Regions from separate parts of the Pseudomonas sp. 210_17 TE3656 genome, predicted to be linked through region 3. Evidence: riboswitches for the same ligand, from Rfam matches in the RefSeq annotation. Region 3 holds a riboswitch; each other region holds the start of a gene.
The links. Region 3 has a riboswitch for cobalamin ahead of cobW (cobalamin biosynthesis protein CobW). Riboswitches for the same ligand answer to the same signal wherever they lie in the genome.
Positions count from the first base shown of each region.

Region 1: linked by a shared signal. The riboswitch ahead of ACVI9W_RS22360 (TonB-dependent receptor) and the one ahead of cobW (cobalamin biosynthesis protein CobW) in region 3 are both predicted to bind cobalamin.
Region 2: linked by a shared signal. The riboswitch ahead of cobO (cob(I)yrinic acid a,c-diamide adenosyltransferase) and the one ahead of cobW (cobalamin biosynthesis protein CobW) in region 3 are both predicted to bind cobalamin.

Region 1 covers NZ_JBTRBC010000001.1:4,799,608-4,807,490, forward strand. Annotated here, with positions in the region: gene nspC (carboxynorspermidine decarboxylase) at 1-410, shown strand, start outside; gene ACVI9W_RS22345 (saccharopine dehydrogenase family protein) at 438-1,673, shown strand; gene ACVI9W_RS22350 (MAPEG family protein) at 2,549-2,980, opposite strand; gene ACVI9W_RS22355 (MFS transporter) at 3,050-4,726, opposite strand; gene ACVI9W_RS22360 (TonB-dependent receptor) at 4,929-7,064, opposite strand; cobalamin riboswitch at 7,171-7,377, opposite strand; gene ACVI9W_RS22365 (GNAT family N-acetyltransferase) at 7,486-7,883, opposite strand, start outside.
Region 2 covers NZ_JBTRBC010000001.1:3,974,900-3,982,782, forward strand. Annotated here, with positions in the region: gene hda (DnaA regulatory inactivator Hda) at 1-155, shown strand, start outside; gene ACVI9W_RS18655 (C40 family peptidase) at 271-903, shown strand; gene ACVI9W_RS18660 (C40 family peptidase) at 1,038-1,571, shown strand; gene ACVI9W_RS18665 (O-methyltransferase) at 1,588-2,235, shown strand; gene ACVI9W_RS18670 (hypothetical protein) at 2,316-2,894, opposite strand; cobalamin riboswitch at 3,043-3,267, shown strand; gene cobO (cob(I)yrinic acid a,c-diamide adenosyltransferase) at 3,433-4,044, shown strand; gene ACVI9W_RS18680 (cobyrinate a,c-diamide synthase) at 4,041-5,336, shown strand; gene bluB (5,6-dimethylbenzimidazole synthase) at 5,333-5,980, shown strand; gene cbiB (adenosylcobinamide-phosphate synthase CbiB) at 5,980-6,888, shown strand; gene cobD (threonine-phosphate decarboxylase CobD) at 6,881-7,873, shown strand; gene ACVI9W_RS18700 (cobyric acid synthase) at 7,870-7,883, shown strand, end outside.
Region 3 covers NZ_JBTRBC010000001.1:80,221-88,103, forward strand. Annotated here, with positions in the region: gene ACVI9W_RS00445 (vWA domain-containing protein) at 1-441, opposite strand, end outside; gene ACVI9W_RS00450 (ATP-binding protein) at 513-1,517, opposite strand; gene cobN (cobaltochelatase subunit CobN) at 1,519-5,280, opposite strand; gene cobW (cobalamin biosynthesis protein CobW) at 5,284-6,351, opposite strand; cobalamin riboswitch at 6,447-6,659, opposite strand; gene ACVI9W_RS00465 (2OG-Fe dioxygenase family protein) at 7,003-7,755, shown strand; gene ACVI9W_RS00470 (PLP-dependent aminotransferase family protein) at 7,755-7,883, shown strand, end outside.

The DNA of each region.
Region 1 (7,883 bases), 4.7 Mb from region 3:
AGCCGGGCGAAGCGGCGATCACCCAGAGCGCCTCGCTGGAAGTGACCGTGCTCGACACCCTGTACAACGGCAAGCACCTGGCCGTGGTCGACAGCTCGATCGAAGCGCACATGCTCGACCTGCTGATCTACCGCCTCAACGCTAAGCTCGCGCCAAGCACCGGCGATCACACCTACATGGTGTGCGGCAAGTCCTGCCTGGCTGGCGACATCTTCGGCGAATACCAATTTGATCGTCCGCTGGCCATCGGCGATCGGCTGTCGTTTGTTGACGCAGCGGGTTACACCATGGTCAAGAAAAACTGGTTCAACGGCCTGAAAATGCCGTCCATCGTAGTGAAACAACTCGACGGTACAGTCGAGGTGGTTCGTGAATTCGGGTTCGAAGACTACTTGTCCAGCCTGTCGTAAGCTGGCAGTAAAGGAGAGAAAGAGAAATTGAAGAAGAACGTTCTTATCATTGGTGCAGGAGGTGTCGCCAAGGTGGTGGCCCACAAGTGCGCGCAGCACAACGACGAACTCGGTCGTATTGCTATCGCGTCGCGCAACATCTCCAAATGCCAGGCCATCATCGACAGCGTCAAGGCCAAGGGCAGCCTCAAACAGCCTGCTGAAATCAAGGCATTTGCACTCAATGCCCTGGATGTCGAAGCGACCAAAGCGCTGATCCGCGAAACCGAATCGCAGATCGTCATCAACGTCGGCTCCGCCTTCCTCAACATGTCGGTGCTGCGTGCCTGCATCGATACCGGCGTGGCCTACCTGGACACCGCCATCCACGAAGAACCGGGCAAAATCTGCGAAACCCCGCCCTGGTATGGCAACTACGAGTGGAAACACCTCGAAGAGTGCCAGCAGAAGAACATTACCGCCATTCTCGGCGTAGGCTTCGACCCGGGTGTGGTCAACGCTTATGCGGCGCTGGCGCAACAACAGTATTTCGACCGCATTGATTCGATCGACATTCTCGACGTCAATGCCGGCTCACATGGCAAGTACTTCGCCACCAACTTCGACCCGGAAATCAACTTCCGCGAGTTCACCGGGCAGGTGTGGAGCTGGCAGAACAGCCAGTGGACCAGCAACACCATGTTCGAAGTCAAGCGTACCGACGACCTGCCAGTGGTAGGTTCGCAAAACCTGTACCTGACCGGCCACGATGAAGTGCACTCGCTGTCGAAGAACCTCGACGTACCGAACGTGCGCTTCTGGATGAGCTTTGGCGAGCACTACATCAACGTGTTCACCGTGCTGAAGAACCTTGGCCTGCTCTCCGAGCAGCCGGTCAAGACCGCTGAAGGCCTGGAAGTGGTGCCGCTGAAAGTGGTCAAGGCCGTACTGCCTGATCCGTCCTCGCTGGCGCCGGGCTACACCGGCAAGACCTGCATCGGTGACCTGGTCAAGGGCACCAAGGATGGCCAGCCACGTGAGATCTTCATCTACAACGTGGCCGACCATGAAGAGGCCTACGCCGAGACCGACAGCCAGGGTATTTCCTACACCGCAGGCGTTCCGCCAGTGGCGGCAGCCTTGCTGGTCGCCCGTGGTGAGTGGGATGTGCAGCGCATGGCCAACGTCGAGGAGCTGCCGGCTGAGCCGTTCCTCAAGGCGCTGGACGTGATGGGCTTGCCGACTCGCATCAAAGACGAGAACGGTGACCGTCCCTGGAGCTGATTGAGTTTTAGCTCACAGGTTGCACCCGAGCGGGATTGGCACAGTGCCAATCCCGTTTTTTTTGGGCTCTTCACGGAATTCCGGGGGGCTATGATCCTTGGGTTGGGTTTTGATTGCTGTGGTTGTGAGCTTATCCATTTTGTGTGGCGATGTTGCCGGCCCCTTCCGCCTTTACGGCGGGTCCCTTTTGTCTTGGCAAAAGGAACCAAAACCGCTGGCTCCTGCATCCGGCCCTACGCTGCGCTCCGGGTTCCTTCGCTACGGCACCTTCCGGGGCCACGCGGCCTACGACTTGCTTCGCCAAGTCTACGGCTCGCGCTCTTCGGCTACGCCGAAGGTGCTACGCACTGGCCCCTACAGGCACCTCCACTCAGCCTCCTGAAGTCGCAGTCCGCAGCGCTCGAACTTACGCGCACGAAGATCAAGAGCGAGAGCGAGTCGAGCTTGCTTTGCAAGCGGGTTTGCCCCGCGTGACTGGCTCCGCCAATATCTAATTTCGAAGATGCGTCAGTGCAGGCGCCGCCCGTAACTTAGCGACTTCAGGAGGCCGAGTGGAGGTGTCTGGAGGGGGCTGGTGCGCAGCACCCTTCGGCCAAAGCCGAAGTTCGCGAGCCGTAGACTTGGCGAAGCAAGTCGTAGGCCGCGATGCCCCTGGAAGGCACCGTAGCGAGGGGACCCGGAGCGCAGCGTAGGGCCGTATGTAGGAGCCAGCGGTTTTGCCTACTTTTTCCAAGAAAAAAGTAGGCCGCCGTAAGGGCGGAAGGGGCCGGCAGCATCGCCACACAAAATGGATAAGCTCACAACCACATCATCCCAACCCAACCCAAGGATCATAGCCCCCGGGATTCCGAGAAGAACCCTTGTTTGCGGGACGCTCAAAGGTGGCGCACGGCCCCCATAGTCACCATAGCGGCCAGCCCCAACAGACAGACGATCGCCACCGCGTAGGCAATCGTGCGCCACGGCTGCCAGCGTGCCAGGAAGCACAGGGTGTGCACCACCCGTGCGGCCGTGAACACGACCATCAGCCCGACGGTCAGCGCAGCGGGAGGATTGAACACCAGGCACAGCGCGCCGAGGACAAAGAACAACGGAATGTTCTCAAGGTCATTGGCCCAGGCCTGCGCCGCGCGGCTGACTTGTGGCAACTCCTCCGGGCTGGCCTGGCGTCCGACAAAACCGGCGTCTTCGGCATTCTTGAAGGTCATACGGCTGATGCGATAGAAACCCTGGTAGCAGGAAATCGCCAGCATCTTCACAAAGAGTACGACGACACACAAAGCAAAGACGCTCATAACATCGTGCATGTTCATTCCATTGACAGCGGGTGGGGCGCGATCATCGCCCAACCCGCAGGGCTGCGTACAGTGTCGGCTTCAGGTGTGATGTATTTCCCGGTCCTTGGTTTCCGGCAGGAAGCATATGCCGAGGACGGCGGTCATCACCGCGATCACGATCGGGTACCACAGCCCGTAGTAGATATCCCCGGTCGCCGCCACCATGGCGAATGCCACCGTGGGCAGGAAACCGCCGAACCAGCCGTTGCCGATGTGGTAGGGCAGCGACATCGAGGTGTAGCGGATGCGCGCCGGGAACAGCTCCACCAGCCAGGCGGCAATCGGGCCGTAGACCATGGTCACGTAGATCACCAGGATGGTCAGCAGGAGCAATACCATCGGGTAGTTGGTCTTGGCCGGGTCGGCTTTTTCGGGGTATCCCGCGTCCTTGAGCGCGCCAGTGAGGGTCGCGACGAAGGCATCGTTCTGAACCTTGAAATCGGCAGCCGGCATGCCGGTGCCCTCGAAGCTCTGCAGCACTTTGTCACCGATTCGGATCTGCGCAACGACGCCAGGCTCGGCCTTTACGTTCTCGTAGGGAATGGCCCGTTTGGCCAGCACGCTTTTGGCCAGATCGCAGGAGCTGGTGAATTTGGCTTTGCCCACCGGGTCGAACTGGAACGAGCACTGGTTGGGATCGGCGATCACCGTCACCGGGTTCTTCTCCTGGGCGAGGAATACATCGGGGTTCCCGTACTCGGTCAACGCTTTGAAGATCGGGAAGTAGGTCAGCGCCGCGATGATGCAGCCGGCCATGATGATGCCCTTGCGCCCGATGCGGTCTGACAGGCTGCCGAACAGGATGAAGAACGGCGTGCCGATCAGCAGCGAGCCGGCGATCAGCAGGTTGGCGGTTTGTGGGTCGATCTTGAGGGTCTGCAACAGGAAGAACAGCGCATAGAACTGGCCGGTGTACCAGACCACCGCCTGGCCGGCGGTGCCGCCCAGCAGGGCCATGATCACCACCTTGAGGTTGTCCCAGCGGGCGAAGGATTCGGTCAGTGGCGCTTTGGAGGCTTTGCCTTCGGCCTTCATCTTGACGAACACCGGCGATTCACTCAGTTGCAGACGGATGTACACCGAAATGATCAGCAGCAGAATCGACAGCAGGAACGGAATCCGCCAGCCCCAGGCCTCGAAGGCTTCGGTACCGAGAATCGTGCGGCAGGCGAGGATTACCAGCAACGACAGGAACAGGCCGAGGGTCGCGGTGGTCTGGATCCACGAGGTGAAGTAGCCACGTTTGCCTTTCGGCGCGTGTTCGGCCACGTAGGTTGCAGCGCCGCCGTACTCACCCCCAAGCGCCAGGCCTTGCAACAGGCGCAGGCTGATCAGGATGATCGGCGCGGCCACGCCGATGGTGCTGTAACTGGGTAGCAAGCCGACGATCGCGGTGGACACGCCCATGATCACAATGGTTATCAGGAAGGTGTACTTGCGCCCGATCATGTCGCCCAGACGCCCGAACACAATGGCGCCGAAGGGCCGTACGGCAAAGCCTGCAGCGAAGGCGAGGAGGGCGAAGATGAACGAGGTGGTTTCGTTGACACCGGCGAAGAAGTGCTTGGCGATGATCGCCGCGAGCGAGCCGTAGAGGTAGAAGTCGTACCACTCGAAAACGGTACCCAGGGACGATGCGAAGATAACCTTGCGCTCCTCCTTGGTGATCCCGCGGTTGGGTGTACTGCCACTGGAAGTGGTGTCGATGGCCGCCATGAGTGTTCTCCGTATTGTTCTTGTAGGCCGGAGTACCCACGCGCGCTACCGCACCCTGGCCCTGGGGGTGGCGGTCTCGCAATGCTGCAAGGCTTCTTGAAGCATAATCATGTTTTCCCGGTTATCCACTTGGCTTGCTGCGGTGGGAGCGGGCTTGCCCCGCGATGCAATGTGACTGAACAACCGCAATCGCGGGGCAATGTCAGAAGCTGTAATCCAGCGTCGCGAAGTACGAGCGCGGCTCACCCATCAACCACTGCTCGCCACTGTGGGCGGTGGCGGCGTAACGGCGGTCCAGCAGGTTGTTCAACTGCAGGCCCAGGCGTACATCCGGCAGTACCTGCCAGCCGAGATTGGCATCGACCACGGTAAAACCGGGAACCGTCTGGGTGTTGGCGATGTTGGCGTAGCGCTCATCGACATAGCGCAGGCCGATGCCGGCATCCACCCCATACCCCAGACCTTTGCTCACCCACAGGTTGGCAGTGCGCCGCGGCACATTGCTCGGGCGGTTGCCCGCACGCGACAGCGACTGGCCGCTCACGGTCTGGTCGAAATCGTCGTACCTGGCACGTACCACCGAGGCGTTGGCCGAGACCTGCCACTGGTTGGCCAGGGCCAGTTCCAGGGTCGCTTCCAGGCCGTCGGAAGTCTGCTGTCCGGCCTGCTGTTTCTGGTGGGTGATCGGGTCGTCGACCAGCAGCTTCTTCTTGACGATGTGATAGGCCGCCAGCGTCCACTCGCCACGGCCGTCCCAGAACAGTTGCTTGAGGCCGAACTCGGTCTGCCTGGCTTCGGTCAGGTCGAAGTTCTGCTGGCTGGGGCTGAGGGTGACCAGGTCGCTGACACCATCTTCGCTGGTGGAGTACTGGCCATACAGCGACAGTTCATCGGTTACCGCAAACACCAGCCCGGCACGCCAGTTGCCACCGTTGAGGCTGCGGTCGGTGCGGCTGTTGTCGACCAGGTTGTCACGGTCGATGTGGTTCTGGTCGCGGCGAACGCCGGTCACCAGCGACCAGCGTTCAGACAGCTGGGTGCGGTTTTCGGCGAACAGGGCAAAGGTGCGGGTGGTGCTCTGGGATTGCGGACGGGTCAGGCTGTTGCTGTGGAAGTAGCCTGGCGCCGGGTTCCACGGATCGATGAAGTCGCCGCCGATATCGTTGTACGGTGAGTTGCTGTTGATGCCGAAGCGGATACGGTTGAACTCGGCGCCGACCACGGTCTTGCTGGCCAGGCCGAACAGCGTGTGATCGAAGGTAAAGCTCTGGCGATCGCCGACCTGTTCCTGGTCGTGTTTGATCTCCAGGTAGCTGCCGCGCTGCAGTTGCCCCTGCGCGCTGTCCCAGGTGTAGTCTTCGGCGTTGCGCCAGTGCCGACGGCTCTTGATGTAGTACAGCTGGTTGCTGGCACTGATCGAATCGCTGAGGGTCCAGTCGGTGTTCAGGCGGGTCCACTCGTCGTGGTAGCGCTGCTCGTCATCGCGCACGTTGTAGTTCTTCTTGCGCAGGCTGTCGCGGTAGTGGCCGTCAATCAGCGGTGTGCCGAAGTAGTTCATCGGCTCGGCGTCGCCACGTTCGTGGGCCAGGGTGAAGCTCAGGTCGTCGCTGGCGTCAAAACGCAGGGCGGCGCTCATGGCCAGGTTTTTCGAGTCGCCGCGATCCACCCAGCCGTTGCTTTGCTGGCGGTTGAGGGTCACCCGGTAGCTCAGGCGCTCGCTCAGCGAACCGCCACTGTCCAGGCCCAGTTGCTGACGGTCATAGGCGCCGTAGCCCAGGCGCAGCTGGTTGTGAATCTCACCGGCGAAGGGCTTCTTCGGAATCACATTGATCACCGCGCCGGTGGCGCCTTCGCCATAGAGTACCGAAGCCGGGCCACGGATGATGTCGATGCGCTCGACCATCCACGGGTCGACCGGAAAGGTCTGGGTGCCGGCACCGGTGTACATTCGCGAGCCGTCGAACAGGGTCATCACCGAGCCGTGGCCTTCAAAGCCACGGGCCGAGAGGGCGGTGTTGCCGTTGCCCGGGGTGGCCACCGAGGTGATGCCCGGTGAGCGACTGACGGCGTCCTGAACCGTGCGATTGTTGCGCCCTTCGATTACCTCGGCACTGATGCTGCTGGTGCTCGCCGGGGTGTCCATGGCGCTGAGGTTCAGGCGCGAACCGGCTGGCAGTGGCGTGGCCAGGCTGATGGGGACGTTGTCGCTGCTGCTGGTGATGGCCGTCGAGGGCAGGGCCAGGGTGCCGGTTTCAGCGGCGTAGGTTGGCAAGGAGAATGCCAGGCAAGGCGCCAGGGCATTGGCCGCCAGGGTATGAAGCTTGGAGTAACGGGACATGTCGTTCCACAATCTGCTGGAAGAATGAATCCCGGAGGGAACAACGCATGGAGGAATTGCGCGCGCAGGCGCCCGCAAACCGGCCTGCGCCCGCCCACCGCGGGGTTGCCAAACGAAGCTTCAGGCCGGTCTCCGGGCTTGCGAGGGTCATGAAGGCCTTCACCTTCCCATGCCAGGGCACAGTGGTGTTTCGAAGGCTTCGCTCGCTTACCGTTGCGGGGGCAGCGCCGGACTGGTCACTTTGAGTGACGCACCGGCTTCCCGTTTCACCCTGCGCACGGCGGCGCAGGACACCTGAAACTGGCGCGCATCTGAACATTGAAAGTCTTTGCAGTCAATGAGTTGCAAAAGCTTCGCGGGGCAAGCCCGCTCCCACCGGGACTCTTGCAGCCTCGGTGGGAGCGGGCTTGCCCCGCGATAATCAACGTCCGCGCTTGCGCGACACTACTGCCTCGATGTTCTTGCGCCCGATCAGCATGGGTTGCGGTTGCTGGGGTTGCTCCAGCCACTTGTACATCACCAGGCAATCGACCAACCCCAGACGCGCATGCCGATACGCCCGCGGCAAGCGCCCGACCACCTCGAAACCCAGCTTTTGCCACAAGGCCACCGCCACCTCATTGCTCGACACTACCGAGTTGAACTGCATGGCCAGAAAACCCTGTTCGCGGGCCAGGCGTTGCGAGTGCTCGCACATCAACCGGGCGACACCGCGCCCACGCGCAGCGTCGCTGACCATGTAGCCGCAATTGCTTACATGATTGCCCGGGCCGGCGGCATTGGCCTTGAGGTAGTAGGAACCGAGCAGTTCGCCATCCT
Region 2 (7,883 bases), 3.9 Mb from region 3:
TGCAACTCTCCGACGAGGTCGGACACTTCATCCTCACCCGCGGCACGCGCAGCATGAGCGCCTTGTTCGACTTGCTCGAACGCCTCGATCAGGCTTCTTTGCAGGCTCAACGCAAGCTCACCATCCCGTTTTTGAAAGAAACTTTAGGCTGGTGAGGCAGGGGCTAGAGCCTCGGCACGTAAAAGTCACATTTTTTTCGATTGAATTTGCAAATCGATGCGATAGAAGGCATAGTTTCGACTTCTTTAAATCCAAGACACGGTCGTGCCCATGCTAAATCGCTTCGCACCCCTCGTGCCCCTCGCACTTGTGACCCTGCTTTTTGGCTGCGCAGCGCATAGCCCTGTTTCGCAGCAGCAGGTTCAACAACCGATTTCCGCTCAGGTTTTGAGCAAGTCCTCCACCTCGTCGGTGTTCGAGGAAGAGCTGGCCACCGAAGAAGAACTTCAGGATTTCGCCAGCAGCAAGCCTTACCAATTGCCAGCCCTGGCTGACAACATTCTCGAGCGCGGTATGTCGCTGATCGGTACCCGTTACCGTTTCGGTGGTACCTCCGAGAACACCGGCTTTGATTGCAGCGGTTTCATCGGTTACCTGTTCCGCGAAGAAGCCGGCCTCAACCTGCCGCGCTCCACCCGCGAAATGATCAACGTAAAAGCCCCGCTGGTTGCCCGTAACAACCTCAAGCCGGGTGATCTGCTGTTCTTCAGCACCAATGGTCGCGGTCGTGTCAGTCACGCAGGGATCTACCTGGGCGACGATCAGTTCATCCACTCCAGCAGCCGCCGCAGCGGTGGCGTGCGCATCGACAAACTCGGTGATCGCTATTGGAGCAAGACCTTTATCGAAGCCAAACGCGCATTGGCCATGGCACCGACCGCGACCACCATCTCGCGCAACTGATCATCGGCCTTGCGGTATCACGGCGACGTAGCTGAAAAGCTCGTCGCCGTGCGTGTTTACAGAAAGCGTCTAATCTAAATTCTCAACTATTTTCCGGCTCACCGCCGGACGGCTTCAGACAGGATGTTCTGACCATGGCGATGAAGGCGCGCTTCGCTCTACTTTCCCTGCTGGCACTGCTCGGTGCCTGCTCCAGCCATGCCCCGACCCCGCCCAAGGTGGTCGAGCCAGCCGTCATGGCGCCTCAGGTATATTTCTCTCCGGTTGCCGAAGATGTGCTGTTCCGTGCCTTGGGCCTGGTCGGTACGCCTTATCGCTGGGGCGGCAATACACCGGACTCGGGTTTTGATTGCAGTGGCTTGATCGGTTACGTCTATCGCGATGCCGCCGGTATCGCCCTGCCGCGCACCACCCGTGAAATGATTGGCGTGCGCGCGCCGACCATCGACCGTGGCGCCCTGCAGTCCGGGGACCTGGTGTTCTTTGCCACCAATGGCGGTTCGCAGGTCAGCCACGCCGGCATCTACGTCGGCGAAGGCCGTTTCGTGCATGCCCCGTCTGCGGGCGGAACCGTGCGTCTGGACTACCTGTCCAACAGCTACTGGAACAAAACCTATCTCAATGCCAAGCGGGTGCTGGCGCCGACCCACCTGGCGCGCAACCCCTGACCTTGCGAGGTAGGCGATGACGGCACAAACGCTCTACCTCGACGATGCTCTCTACCAATACCTGCAAGCGGTTTCTCTTCGCGAGACACCGTTGCTTGCGCGCTTGCGCACGGAAACCCAGGCGTTGCCCGAGGCGCGCTGGCAGGTGGCGCCGGAACAAGGGCAGTTGCTGGCGCTGCTGGTGCGCCTGATCGGCGCGCAGCGGGTGATCGAGGTCGGTACCTTCACCGGATACAGCGCACTGTGCATGGCCCAGGCCATGGAGCAGGGGCAGTTGTTGTGCTGCGATCTTGAAGGTAGTTACAACGCGATTGCCTGGCGCTATTGGCGGGAGGCCGGCGTGGCGGAACGTATCGAGATGCGCCTGGCGCCCGCCTTGCAAACGCTGGCGACATTGCCGTCAGGACGTTACGACCTGATGTTCATCGATGCCGACAAGGCCAACTACCCGCAGTATCTGGAAGAGGCCCTGCGCTTGCTGCGTACAGGTGGGCTGGTGTTGTTCGACAACACCCTGTGGAGCGGGCGGGTGCTGCAGACGCAGCCCGACAGTGAAGATACCCGGGCAATACAGGCGTTGAACCTGAGGCTCAAGGACGATCCGCGGGTGGATCTGTCGATGTTGCCCATAGGGGATGGCTTGACGCTTTGTCGTAAGCGTTGAGTTTACCAAGCTGATCGCGGGGCAAGCCCGCTCCCACAGGTTTGCTCGGTATTGTGGGAGCGGGCTTGCCCCGCGATTGATCATGCCTGCTTGAGCAGCAGCGCAACCCCCGGATGGTACTGACCGGCCTCGTTGTGCAGCTTGCGGTAGGCATAGGGGAAGTACCAGGCAATGGCACAGGCGGTGTGCTTTTGCAGGTCGTCGACCAGGTCCTGGAGTTCTTCGGGGCTGGCATGCTGTCCGGCTTTCCAGGGGCTGGCGAACAGCGCGGCGACTTTTAGCTGGCTGGGTGCAGCCACCTGGCGGGCGGCAAGCACAGTCTCTTGCAGCGCGTTGTTCAGGTCCAGGCGGGCGATGCGTGGCCAGCGCTGGCTGGCTTGCAGGTAGGCGGCTTCTTCGCGATTGGCGATGTACAGGTCGCAGTAACCTTCACGCTCACCTTCGTCACGCTGCTTCTTGCTCTGGTGATGTTGCAAGGTGATCAGCTCTGCTTGCCAGGCTGCGGCCGAGAGCACGCCGAGGTTCGCTTGGGCGCCGTGCCAGTAAGGGGCCTCGCCGTCGCCCAGGGTCTGGTTGCAGCGGTCGATGCATTCGACCCAGCGTTCCAGGGCCGGACGCAGGAATTCCAGGCGCGGGTTATTGATGATCAGGCCTTGCATGCCGCTCTCTCCTTTATCGTTGTAATCGAGACAGCCAAATTGTGGCTATTTGATATCACTGATATCAGGGTGGCACAAGATGACAAAGGCGCCATTGATCCAGGCCAGTGCTGCGCCTTTCATTGACGCTCCGGGTGCAACCCTCTAACCTTCGCGACTTGTTTCAGGTGCTCTGTGGGCTGTGGTCTGGCAGGGTGAAACAGGGAAGCCGGTGGGTGCGCAATTGCGTGCGAGTCCGGCGCTGCCCCCGCAACGGTAGGTGAGTCAAGGCCGCGCATGGCCACTGGGTGATCGCACCCGGGAAGGCGCGCGACCCCGGGTGTTGATGACCCCGCTCACAAGCCCGGAGACCGGCCTGTAACAGCCAACGGCATCACGGAGGGTGATGCGCGGTTTCTTCGGCCTGTGCCGCAGCCCTGCGCGTTTTTCCGTCTGCCTTATCCATTGATCTGTTGCCATCTCTTTGCCGCGAACGCTGTGCAGCCCTGTGCTGGCAGGCGCGTTGCAGGTTGGCTGACAGTGGTTTGCGGAGACTTCGATGACTGAATCCACCGAGCGTGACGAACGCCACCTGGCCCGTATGCAGCGCAAGAAGGCGGTAATCGACGAGCGTATTGCCAACGCCCCTAACGAATGCGGCCTGCTGCTGGTGCTCAGCGGTAACGGCAAGGGCAAGAGCAGCTCGGCCTTCGGCATGCTCGCCCGGGCCATGGGCCATGGTATGCAATGCGGCGTGGTGCAGTTCATCAAGGGCCGCAACAGCACTGGCGAAGAGCTGTTCTTCCGACGTTTCCCCGAACAGGTGCGCTATCACGTGATGGGCGAAGGCTTCACCTGGGAAACTCAGGACCGCCAGCGTGACATCGCCGCAGCCGAAGCGGCCTGGGCCGTTTCGCGCCAGTTGCTGCAGGATCCGACGATCACCTTCGTGGTGCTCGACGAGCTGAATATTGCCCTCAAGCATGGCTACCTTGACCTCGAACAGGTCCTCAGCGACCTGCAGGCGCGTCCGCCGATGCAGCACGTGATCGTCACCGGTCGTGGTGCCAAGGATGAAATGATCGAACTGGCCGACACCGTCACCGAGATGGGCATGGTCAAGCACGCTTTCCAGGCCGGTATCCGTGCCCAGAAGGGCGTTGAACTATGAGTGACACGCGCCACTGCCCGGCGGTGCTGATTGCCGCCCCGGCTTCAGGCCAGGGCAAGACTACGGTTACCGCTGCCCTGGCGCGGCTGCACCGCAACCTCGGGCGTAAGGTGCGGGTGTTCAAGTGCGGCCCGGACTTCCTTGACCCGATGATTCTCGAGCGGGCCAGCGGTGCGCCGGTGTACCAGTTGGACCTGTGGATGGTCGGTGAGCAGGAAAGCCGCCGGCTGCTGTGGGAAGCGGCGGGCGATGCCGATCTGATCCTGATCGAAGGGGTCATGGGCCTGTTCGACGGTACGCCGTCGAGCGCCGACCTTGCCCGCCATTTCAATGTGCCGGTGCTGGCGGTGATCGACGGTACGGCGATGGCTCAGACTTTCGGCGCCCTGGCCCTGGGGTTGGCGCGCTATCAGCCCGACCTGCCGTTTGCCGGGGTGCTGGCCAACCGTGTCGGCACTTTGCGTCACGCCCAGTTGCTTGAAGGCAGCCTTACCGAAGGACTGCGCTGGTACGGCGGCCTGTCGCGGGAAACCGGGATTGAATTGCCGAGCCGCCATCTGGGCCTGGTCCAGGCCAGTGAGCTCAATGATCTGGATGTTCGCCTGGACGCCGCAGCCGCAGCCCTCGGCGCCAGTTGTGAGTCGTCCCTGCCGCCGGCGGTGGCGTTCGCGGCGCCGACTGTCGAGGTCATCGAGCCCTTGTTCGATGGCGTGACCATCGCCGTGGCGCGGGATGAGGCCTTTGCCTTCACTTATGGCGCCAACCTTGACCTGCTGCGGGCCATGGGCGCTGAGCTGAAGTTCTTTTCGCCACTGCATGACCGCACGCTACCGCAGGCAGACAGCCTCTACCTGCCGGGTGGCTATCCGGAACTGCATCACCAGGCATTGGCTGCCAACACCGCGATGCTCACCGCGATCCGCAGCCATCATCAGGCAGGCAAGCCTGTGCTGGCCGAATGTGGCGGCATGCTCTACCTGCTTGAGGCCTTGACCGATGTTGCGGGTGAGCGGGCCGAGTTGCTGGGTTTGCTGGAAGGCGAAGCGGTGATGCAGAAGCGCCTCGCAGCGCTGGCCCTGCAGGCGGTGGAGCTGCCGGAAGGCACCTTGCGCGGCCATACCTATCACCACTCGCTGACCACTACCTCGCTCGAGCCGATTGCCCGTGGCCACAGCCCCAATGGCGGCCGTGGCGCCGAAGCGGTCTATCGCTGTGGCCGGCTGACGGCGTCCTACGTGCATTTCTACTTTGCCTCCAACCCGCACGCGGCGGCGGCGCTGTTGGCACCATGAACGACCAGGCTTTCACAGACGCCGAGCGCGCTGCGGTTTACCGGGCCATCGGCGAGCGCCGTGACATGCGGCACTTCATCAAGGGCGAAGTAGCGCCAGAGCTGCTTGCGCGTCTGCTCGAAGCGGCGCATCAGGCGCCCAGCGTCGGCCTGATGCAGCCATGGCGCTTTATCCGCATCACCGACCGCGACCTGCGCCAGCGTATCCAGGGCCTGGTGGAAGCCGAGCGAGTGCGCACCGCTGAGGCACTGGGTGAGCGCTCCGATGAATTCATGAAGCTCAAGGTCGAAGGCATCAGCGATTGCGCCGAAGTGCTGGTGGCGGCGTTGATGGATGACCGCGACAAGCACATTTTCGGCCGTCGCACCTTGCCGGAGATGGACCTCGCCTCGTTGTCATGCGCGATCCAGAACCTCTGGCTGGCAGCGCGTGCCGAAGGCCTGGGCATGGGCTGGGTATCGCTGTTCGAGCCCCTGGCGCTGGCGCAGTTGCTGGGGATGCCGGCCGGTGCCAAGCCGCTGGCGATTCTTTGCCTGGGCCCGGTCCAGGCGTTCTATCCCGCGCCGATGCTGGTCCTCGAAGGCTGGGCCACGGCGCGGCCCTTGAGCGACATGCTGTATGAAAACCAGTGGGGAGAGTCTTGATGAGTGTGGCGTTGCTGACCGTTGCCGGGGTGGCGCTGGATGCGTTGTTGGGTGAGCCCCAGCGTCGTCATCCGCTGGTTGCCTTTGGTCGCCTGGCCGGGCGCCTGGAGCAGCGTTTCAACGCCGCTGGCCGTGGTTGGCGCAGCCATGGCGTGACCGCCTGGTTCCTGGCGGTGATTCCCCTGACCCTGTTGGCCACCTTGCTGTCCTGGCTGCCCTATATCGGCTGGTTGGTGGAAGTGCTGGCCTTGTATTGCGCCCTGGGCCTGCGCAGCCTGGGCGAGCACGTGACCCCGGTGGCCGACGCTTTGCGCCGCGGTGACCTGGATGAAGCACGCCGCCGTGTGGGTTTTCTGGTCAGCCGCGAAACCCGTGAACTGGACGAAACCGCCGTGGCGCGCGCAGCCACCGAGTCGGTGCTGGAAAACGGTAGCGATGCAGTGTTCGCTGCGCTGTTCTGGTTTGTCGTGGCGGGCGCACCGGGTGTGGTGCTCTATCGCCTGAGCAACACCCTGGATGCCATGTGGGGCTATCGCAACGAGCGTTTCGAGCGTTTCGGCTGGGCCGCTGCACGCATCGATGATGTGCTCAACTACATTCCTGCACGGCTGGTGGCGCTGACCTACGCGTTGCTCGGCAAAACCCGTCTGGCACTGAAGTGCTGGCGGCGTCAGGCGCCGCTGTGGGACAGCCCCAATGCCGGTCCGGTGATGGCCGCAGGCGCCGGTGCCCTGGCTGTGGAGCTGGGTGGCCCGGCGGTCTATCACGGTGAGCTGCACGAACGCGCACAACTGGGCGAAGGCCCGGTGGCTGATGCCGAGTCGATTGAGCGTGGCTGGCGCCTGGTTTGCCTGGGCGTGTGGTTGTGGTTGCTGCTGTTGTGTCTGGGAGCTGAATTCTATGCTTGAGCACGGTGGGCGCCTGCAGCGCGCAGTGCAGCACTACGGTATCGCCCGGGAGCACTGGCTGGACCTGTCCAGCGGTATTGCGCCCTGGCCTTACGCGATTCCGCAAATCCCGCTGCAGGCCTGGGCGCGCCTGCCGGAAACCGACGATGGCCTGGAACAGGCTGCGGCCGAGTACTACCGGGTCCAGCAGGTGCTGCCGGTGGCCGGCTCTCAGGCCGCGATCCAGGCCTTGCCGCACCTGCGCGCTCGCGGCACGGTTGGCGTGTTGTCGCCCTGTTATGCCGAACACGCCGAGGGCTGGCGTCGTGCCGGGCATCAGGTGCTTGAGTTGCAGAGTGAGCAGGTGGATGAACTGCTCGACAGCCTGGATGTGCTGGTGGTGGTCAACCCGAACAATCCCACCGGTTGCCTGCTGTCGGCTGAGCAGTTGCTCGCCTGGCATGCCCGCCTGGCCTTGCGTGGTGGCTGGTTGCTGGTCGATGAAGCTTTTATGGACAACACCCCGCAGCACAGCATTGGCGCCGAGGCACAACGTCCGGGGCTGATTGTGTTGCGCTCGTTCGGCAAGTTCTTCGGTCTGGCCGGTGTACGTCTGGGCTTTGTGCTGGCTGAACCGGTGTTGTTGCAACGCCTGGCCGAACTGCTGGGGCCCTGGACCGTCAGCGGGCCAACGCGGATTCTCGGCCAGGCCTGCCTGCTCGACAGCGTTGCGCATCAACGCCAGATCGCTCGCTGCGCGGCAGCCAGCCAGCGCCTGGCAAACTTGCTAAGCCGCGCAGGCTTTGCCCCGACAGGTGGCTGCGATCTCTTCCAGTACCTGGTTACCGATCAAGCCGTGCTGCTGCATGAGTTCATGGCCCGACGGGGCATTTTGCTGCGTCTGTTCAGCCAGCCTGCCAGCCTGCGCTTTGGTTTGCCGGCCACCGAGCAGGACTTTCAGCGCCTGCAACAGGCATTCAACGATTACTGCAAGGAACAGCCATGAGTACCCTGAT
Region 3 (7,883 bases):
CCGACCGTCGGTCAGCACCAGGCAGCGCTGCTGCTCATGCGGATACTGACGCTGGCGTGCCTGTAGCCAGTGCCGCGCCTGCTCCAACGCGGCCAGCAAGGGCGTACCGCCACCGGCACCGAGGCTGTCGAGCCAAGGCTGCAAAGCTGCCGAGGCTTTAAGGCCATGGCGCTGCCAGCGTGGCGCATGACCACTGGCAGTGAGCAGGGTCAGGCGCGCGCGTTGCCGGTAAGCCTGATCGAACAATCCGGCCAGCAGGCCTTTGGCCTGGCTCAAGGCCTGATAACGCCGGGTCGAGGCCGAGGCATCGACAATCACCAGCCACAGTTCATGAGCGCTGGCCGTGCGTTGCTGCCAGCACAGGTCACGGCGTTGACGCGGACGGCCTTTGAGCAGGGTAGCCGGCCAGGCCACGGTTGTGCCCTGTGCGGCCTCGCGCACACGCCCGCGTGGTCCTTGCTTGATCGCACCTGGGCGGGGCTTGGCATCCGCCGTCCGGGGGCGACGGATGCTCAGGGCTTTTTTGCCCAGTTCGGCACCTCGCGGCGGGCACCGGTCGCTGTCGCTTGCGGCGGCATTTCGCCCCAGGCGCCCTGCCCTTGCCGGGTATTCGAGCCATTGCCACCTTGAGGTTCCGGCGCCGGGCTGTGCACAGGCGGTTGTGGCGCCTCGCGACGCCGATGTCGCAAGGCAAACTCGGCCACTGCCTCTATATCCTCTGCCTCGATCTGCCCGGCACCGCGCCAGGCGGCATGCGCGCGGGCGGCGCGCAGCCACACCAGGTCGGCGCGCAAGCCATCGACCCCGGCAGCAAAGCAGCGCTCGGTGATCTGCGCCAGGGCCTGATCGTCCAGGGCAATCTGCGTCAACTGCTCACGGGCGGCCTGACAACGGGCGCGCAATTGCGCTTGCGCTTCGGCCCACTGCAGGCAAAAAGCCTCAGGGTCGGCGTCAAAGTCCAGTCGCCGGCGGATAATCTGCCCACGGGCCTCGGGCGCCGGTTGGCCGTCGAGGGCGACGTTCAGACCAAAGCGATCGAGCAACTGCGGGCGCAGTTCGCCCTCTTCCGGGTTCATTGTGCCGATCAGCACGAACCGTGCACTGTGGCGGTGGGAGATGCCATCGCGCTCGACCCGGTTGGTACCGCTGGCCGCGACATCCAGCAGCAGGTCGACCAGGTGATCGGCCAACAGGTTGACCTCATCGACATACAGCACACCACCGTCGGCCTTGGCCAGTACGCCCGGAGAGAACTGTGCCTTGCCCTGGGCCAGCGCGGCGTCCAGATCAAGCGTACCGATCAGGCGCTCTTCACTGGCACCCAATGGCAAGGTCACGAACGGCCCTTCACCGAGCAGATCGGCCAGACCCCGGGCCAGCGTACTCTTGGCCATACCGCGTGGGCCTTCGATCAATACGCCACCGATTTTCGGATCGATGGCGGTCAGGCACAGCGCGAGCTTCAACGCTTCGGCGCCGACCACCGCAGACAGCGGAAAATGTGCAGGTTCAGTCATCTCAAGTCTCTTCTTCACCGTCCAGCAATTGCTCTTCGAGGGCCTCTCGGTAGTCCCCCGGTTGCTCCCACAGGCCGCGCTGCTGGGCTTCGAGCAGGCGCTCGGTGATGTCGCGCAGGGCCTGGGGGTTGTGCTGACGGATAAAGTCGCGGGTCGCCGCGTCAAGCACATAGGCCTCGGCCAGCGACTGGTAATGGTGATCGTCAATCAGCTGCGTGGTGGCATCGAAGGCGAACAGGTTATCGACGGTGGCCGCCAGTTCGAAGGCACCTTTGTAGCCGTGACGCTTGACCCCGTCTATCCATTTCGGATTGAGCGCACGGGCGCGGATTACCCGGTTGAGCTCTTCTTTCAAGGTGCGAATACGCGGGCGGTCCGGCTGACTGTGGTCACCGTGGTAACTCGCCGCCGGCTTGCCGCCCAGGCTTTCCACGGCCGCCAGCATGCCACCTTGAAACTGGTAATAGTCGTTGGAATCGAGCAAGTCGTGCTCGTGATTATCCTGGTTCTGAATCACCGCCTGCACCTGGCTCAAGCGCCGGGCAAAGTCGGCGCGCGCCGGTGTGCCTTCATCTGCTGCGCCGTAGGCATAACCGCCGTGGTTGAGGTAAACCTCGGCGAGGTCCTTGCGCTCGTTCCACAAGTGCCCGTCGATTGCGTTCTGCACGCCGGCGCCGTAGGCCCCGGGCTTGGCGCCGAAAATCCGCCAGCCGGCCTGCCGCGCCGCCTGCTCCTGGCTCATGCCCTGACGCTCGAACTCGGCACGTTCGCTGCGCACCCTGGCGGCGAGCGGGTTGAGGTCATCAGGTTCGTCCTGCGCGGCCACCGCCTGCACCGCCGCATCGAACAGCTTGATGAGGTTGCCGAAGGCATCGCGGAAGAACCCCGACACCCGCAAGGTCACATCCACCCGTGGCCGATCCAGCAGGCTCAAGGGCAGGATTTCGAAGTCGTCGACCCGCTGGCTGCCGCTGGCCCATACCGGGCGTACCCCAAGCAGGGCCATGGCCTGGGCGATGTCGTCGCCGCCAGTACGCATGGTCGCCGTGCCCCACACCGACAGGCCGAGCTGGCGCAAGTGATCGCCGTGGTCCTGCAGGTGGCGCTCAAGGATCAGGTTGGCCGAGGCAAAACCGATACGCCACGCTGTGGTGGTCGGCAGGTTACGCACATCGACGGTATAGAAGTTGCGCCCGGTCGGCAGCACATCAAGACGCCCACGACTGGGGGCGCCACTAGGGCCGGCCGGAACGAAACGGCCTTGCAAGGCCGCCAGCAGCCCTTGCAGTTCAGCCGGGCCACAGGCATCCAGTTGCGGCGCGACGGTTTGTTGCAGCGCCTCGAGTACGGCACTCACGTCTGACCACTGCGGCGCCTGCGGCACCTGAGCGGTACCGGCCAGCGTGTGTGCAATGTAATGACCGGCGAGCAGTTCCAGGCGTTCACGGGTATCTCCCGTGGTACGCCACAGCGCCTCATCCTGCCCCTGCAACAATGCCGGGCGCGGGCCGCTCCAGGGCTCGCCGAGGTCGCAGTCGAGTGGATCGAACCCCAATGCCAGCGCTCTGGCCAAGGCCCGCAGCAAACTGGCATTGGCACCGCGGCCATCGCCACGCTCGACCCGCAACAGCGCCAACAAGGTATCGATGCGCAAGCGCCCGCTCGGCGACTCGCCAAACACATGCAGGCCATCGCGGATCTGCGATTCCTTGAGGTCGCACAAGTAGGTGTCCAGACGCGGCAGCCAGACGGCAGCATCGTCCAGTGCGCCTTCCAGTTGCAGCTCGCGGTCAATATGGTTGTCGCGCACCAGCTCGAGAATATCCCGCTGCAGCTCACGGGCTCGACGTGGATCGAGCAGTTGCGCTTCGTAATATTCGTCAGCCAGTGCTTCAAGGTGACGCAACGGCCCGTAGGTTTCAGCGCGGGTCAGCGGCGGCATCAGGTGATCGATAATCACCGCCTGGGTCCGGCGCTTGGCCTGGGCGCCCTCACCCGGGTCATTGACGATGAACGGATAGATGTTGGGCAACGGCCCGAGCAACGCGTCCGGCCAGCAACTGGCGGACAGGCCGACGCCCTTGCCCGGCAGCCACTCAAGGTTGCCGTGCTTGCCGACATGGATCAAGGCGTCGGCGGCAAAGCCGTGGCGCAGCCAGAAATAGAACGCCAGGTAGCCGTGCGGCGGTACCAGATCGGGATCGTGATACACCGCACTCTGATCCAGTTGATAGCCTCGGGCCGGCTGGATGCCGACGAAGGTCAGGCCGAAGCGCAGACCGGCAACCATCATCCGCCCGCTGCGGAACATCGGGTCCTGCTCCGGTTCGCCCCAGCGCTCGCGCACGGCGTCCTGATTGGCCTGGGGCAAGGCGGCAAAGGCGGCACGATAATCTTCCAACGCCATGCTTTGCAGGCAGGGGCGCTGGTCCAGGCTGTCCAGATCGTTGCTGACGCCGCCGAGCAGCGCCTGGATCAGCGCCGTGCCGCTGTCGGGCAAGGCGCTCAGCGGATAGCCTTGCGCTTGCAGGGCGCGAAGGATGTTCAAGGCTGCCGCTGGCGTGTCCAGGCCGACGCCGTTGCCGATGCGCCCGTCACGGGTCGGGTAGTTGGCCAGGATCAGGGCGACGCGCTTGTCCTGGTTGGGCAACTGCGCCAGCGCGCACCAGCGCCGCGCCAGTTCAGCGACAAAGTCCATGCGCTCGGCATGCGGGCGATAACAGACCACATCCGACTGGCTGCGCTCGCTGCGCCAGGCCAGGTCCTTGAAGCTGATCGGCCGGGTAATGATGCGTCCGTCCAGCTCCGGCAAGACGATGTGCATGGCCAGGTCGCGGGCGCCCAGACCTTGCTCGCTGGCCTGCCAGCCCGGCTCGTTGTCCTGGGCGCAGATCGCTTGCAGCACCGGGATATCCCGGCGAAACGGGCGCAAGTGCGGTTGTTCGGGGCTGGACTGGGCAAAGCCGGTGGTATTGATGATCAATGCGGCGTCGACCTGATCGAGCCAGTCTTCGACCTGACTCAGGCAACCGGCCTCTTTAAGGCTGGCCACTGCAATCGGCAAAGGATTGAGCCCGGCCAGTTGCAAGCGCTCGCAGAAGGTATCGATAAAGGCAGTGTTGGCCGCCTGCAGGTGCGAGCGGTAGAACAGGATCGGCACCACCGGCTGTTCAACCTGCCACTCGGAAAACCAGTCAGCCAACCCGGCACTGGCTTTGCGCGGGTGATACACCGCCGTGCGTGGCAGCTGTTGCGGCTCGCTCCAGGGGTAATCGCGCTGCAGCCACTGGCTGGCCAGGTAGTTGAACAGGTTCAGGGCATTGGCCTTGCCACCCTGGCGCAAGAAGTGCCAGAGCCGCTCGGCCTGCTCTGCCGACACGGTACTCAGGCTGGTAAGTTCCGGATCGGGGCGATCATCACCCGGCACCAGGATCAACTGCACGCCACGGGCCGCCAGTTCCAGCAGTTGCTCAACACCGTAGCGCCAATAGCCGACGCCACCGTGCAGCGACACCAGAATCACCTTGGCATGGCGCAATACCTCGTCGACATACAGGTCGACCGAGGCATGGTTCTGCACCTGCATCGGGTTGGCCAGACGCAGGCTGGGGAAATCCTCGGGCAGCTGCTGGGCGGTTTCGGCCAGCAGCGCCAGGTGTGAGTCACCGCTGCAGAGAATGACCAGCTCGGCCGGAGTCTGGCCGAGATCGGCAATACTGTCGTCCGGTACAAAACCACCGGGCTGGGTCCGCAGCAGGTGCATGGATCAGGCGCTCAAGGCGGCGCGCAGGCCCGCTTCCAGTTGGGCCGCATCCAGTTCCTGGCCGATCAGCACCAGGCGCGTGGTGCGCGGCTCTTCACTGCGCCAGGCGCGGTCGAAGTGTTTGTCGAAGCGGGTGCCCACGCCCTGAATCAGCAAACGCATCGGCTTACCGGGGATCGCCGCAAAGCCTTTGACCCGCAGGATGCCGTGCTGCACCACCAGTTGGGTCAGGGCGTCGAGCAGCAGGCTTTCGTCGGCTTCCGGCAGCTCGATGGAGATCGAGTCGAAGGCATCGTGGTCATGATCGTCGTGGTCATCGCCGTCATGGTGCGAGTCGTGGTGAGTACGCCGGCCATCGATATGCGCTTCCGATTCAGCGCCCAGGCCCAGCAGCACTTCCAGTGGCAGACGGCCGCTGCTGGCTTCGATCACCTTGACCGCTGGCGGCAGCTCTTCCTGCACTTCGGCGCGAACCTTGGCCAGGTCATCGGCGGCAATCAGGTCAGCCTTGTTCAGCACCACCAGGTCGGCACTGGCCAACTGGTCGGCGAACAGTTCGTGCAGCGGCGACTCGTGATCCAGGTTCGGGTCGAGTTTGCGCTGGGCATCGACCTGGTCCGGGTAGGCGGCAAAGGTGCCTGCGGCCACGGCCGGGCTGTCGACCACGGTGATCACCGCGTCAACCGTGCAGGCGTTGCGGATCTCTGGCCACTGGAAGGCTTGCACCAGAGGTTTGGGCAGGGCCAGGCCGCTGGTTTCGATGAGAATGTGATCGAGATCGCCGCGACGGGCAACCAGCTCACGCATCACCGGGAAGAACTCTTCCTGCACGGTGCAGCACAGGCAGCCGTTGGCCAGTTCATAGACGCGGCCGCTGGCCTCTTCTTCAGTGCAACCGATGCTGCATTGCTTGAGGATCTCGCCGTCGATGCCCAGCTCGCCGAACTCGTTGACGATCACCGCGATGCGCCGCCCCTGAGCGTTGTCGAGCATATGCCGCAGCAGCGTGGTTTTACCCGAGCCGAGGAAGCCGGTAACGATGGTGACGGGGAGTTTGGCCAGTGTTTTCATGTCGATGCCCTTGGCAGGATGGCGGGCATGCGGGACGAGAGCCGCAGGTATCACTACCTGGGCGCGTTCGCCACCGGATCACCCCGCCCGGTTTATGTCGGAAACTGTTCGAGGCAGGTCTCCTGGCTGACGGTGTTCAGGCCTTAGGCCTGGCATTCGCTGCGCCTTCCCGCTAGCGCCTTCGACAGCGCTGGCAGTGGCGTGGCAGTAAACATCACCGTTCACAGTTGCGGGGGCAGCCGCGGCTTGAACCGCGTTCCCTTCTTAGCTTCGGCACGCGCCGAAGAACCTCGAAAGCGCAAGGCTACGCATGCTTGGGAGGCGGGTCAATGTTTGTCGCATTATCGTTTTAACGACATTGTTTATTCATGCGTTTTCCGCAGGCACCCATTATTACAAATTTTATTTGTAAGTTACCTCCTACAATCTAACACCCCATAACAACACTTATTCGACAGTCGCAGAATGGCGACCTCAAACCGCAAACTTACATCCCCTTACAAAAACCGAATTGATAAATAAAAACAACAAAGAAACCATGAACCAGCAACAGGAATCATCAACCACACAAGAAAGGAACTCTTGCATGATCGGTTACCATCAAATTCTGCTGCGAGCTTTTTCCTCAAGCGCCAAAAGCGTGTTCACAGCATGAGTTCCAGCACTGCAATACGGTATTCGGACGAAAGCACATTGTATGAACTTTCCGAATCACTAAATAGCCACCACTACGCCAGCAGCGCTCATTATCCAGCGTCTCTGGTTGCTCAACTGGGTAACGAAGCGTGTCACGCATTCAATGCAACCTGGAACAACCTGCAGCCGGACAGCTATCTGAGCGTCGGCAACGGCGCTCGCGAGCGTTGCATCTGCAAGTTCAAGTACCGCCAGCGGGACAGGCGCTGGAAGACGCTCGAAAACTGCCACTTCTTTCAGACCCAGGCCCATAACCCGCTGCTGGGTGGCATTCAGCGCACCTATGCGCGCAGCGAAACGTCCTTTATCGGCTCGCCCGTGCTGCAAACGCTACTGGCAGCCGACCTGGCGCTCCTGGATCTGACCGTCGGCCATCGCGACTGGCTGGTCACCTGCCACCAGTTCCGGATCCTGTGCGATGAGCACAATGCGGGCCAGGCCACACCCGAAGGCCGACACCGCGACGGGCATGACTTTGTATTTCAACACCTGATTCAACGCCAGTTAGTCATTGGCGGAGAAAGTCGGGTGTTTCACGAAAATGGCGAAACCGTATTCAGTGCAACCCTGACAGATTACATGGAAACCATCGTTTTGAATGACCGGACACTTCTGCACGAAGTTTCTCCGTTGCAAAAGCCTCATACCAGTTCAAATCCAGGCACTCGTGACATGTTGATTATTGACTTCGACTTGACGGAGCACTAATGAATCATCCCACTCACGCACTTCCTGCCGCCACTCTCAATATACAAAACTACATTATCGAGCAGTTTGAGCAGGCACGCGCACGACGGACTTCCACATTATCCCTGACCGCCAATGAGAATGTATTG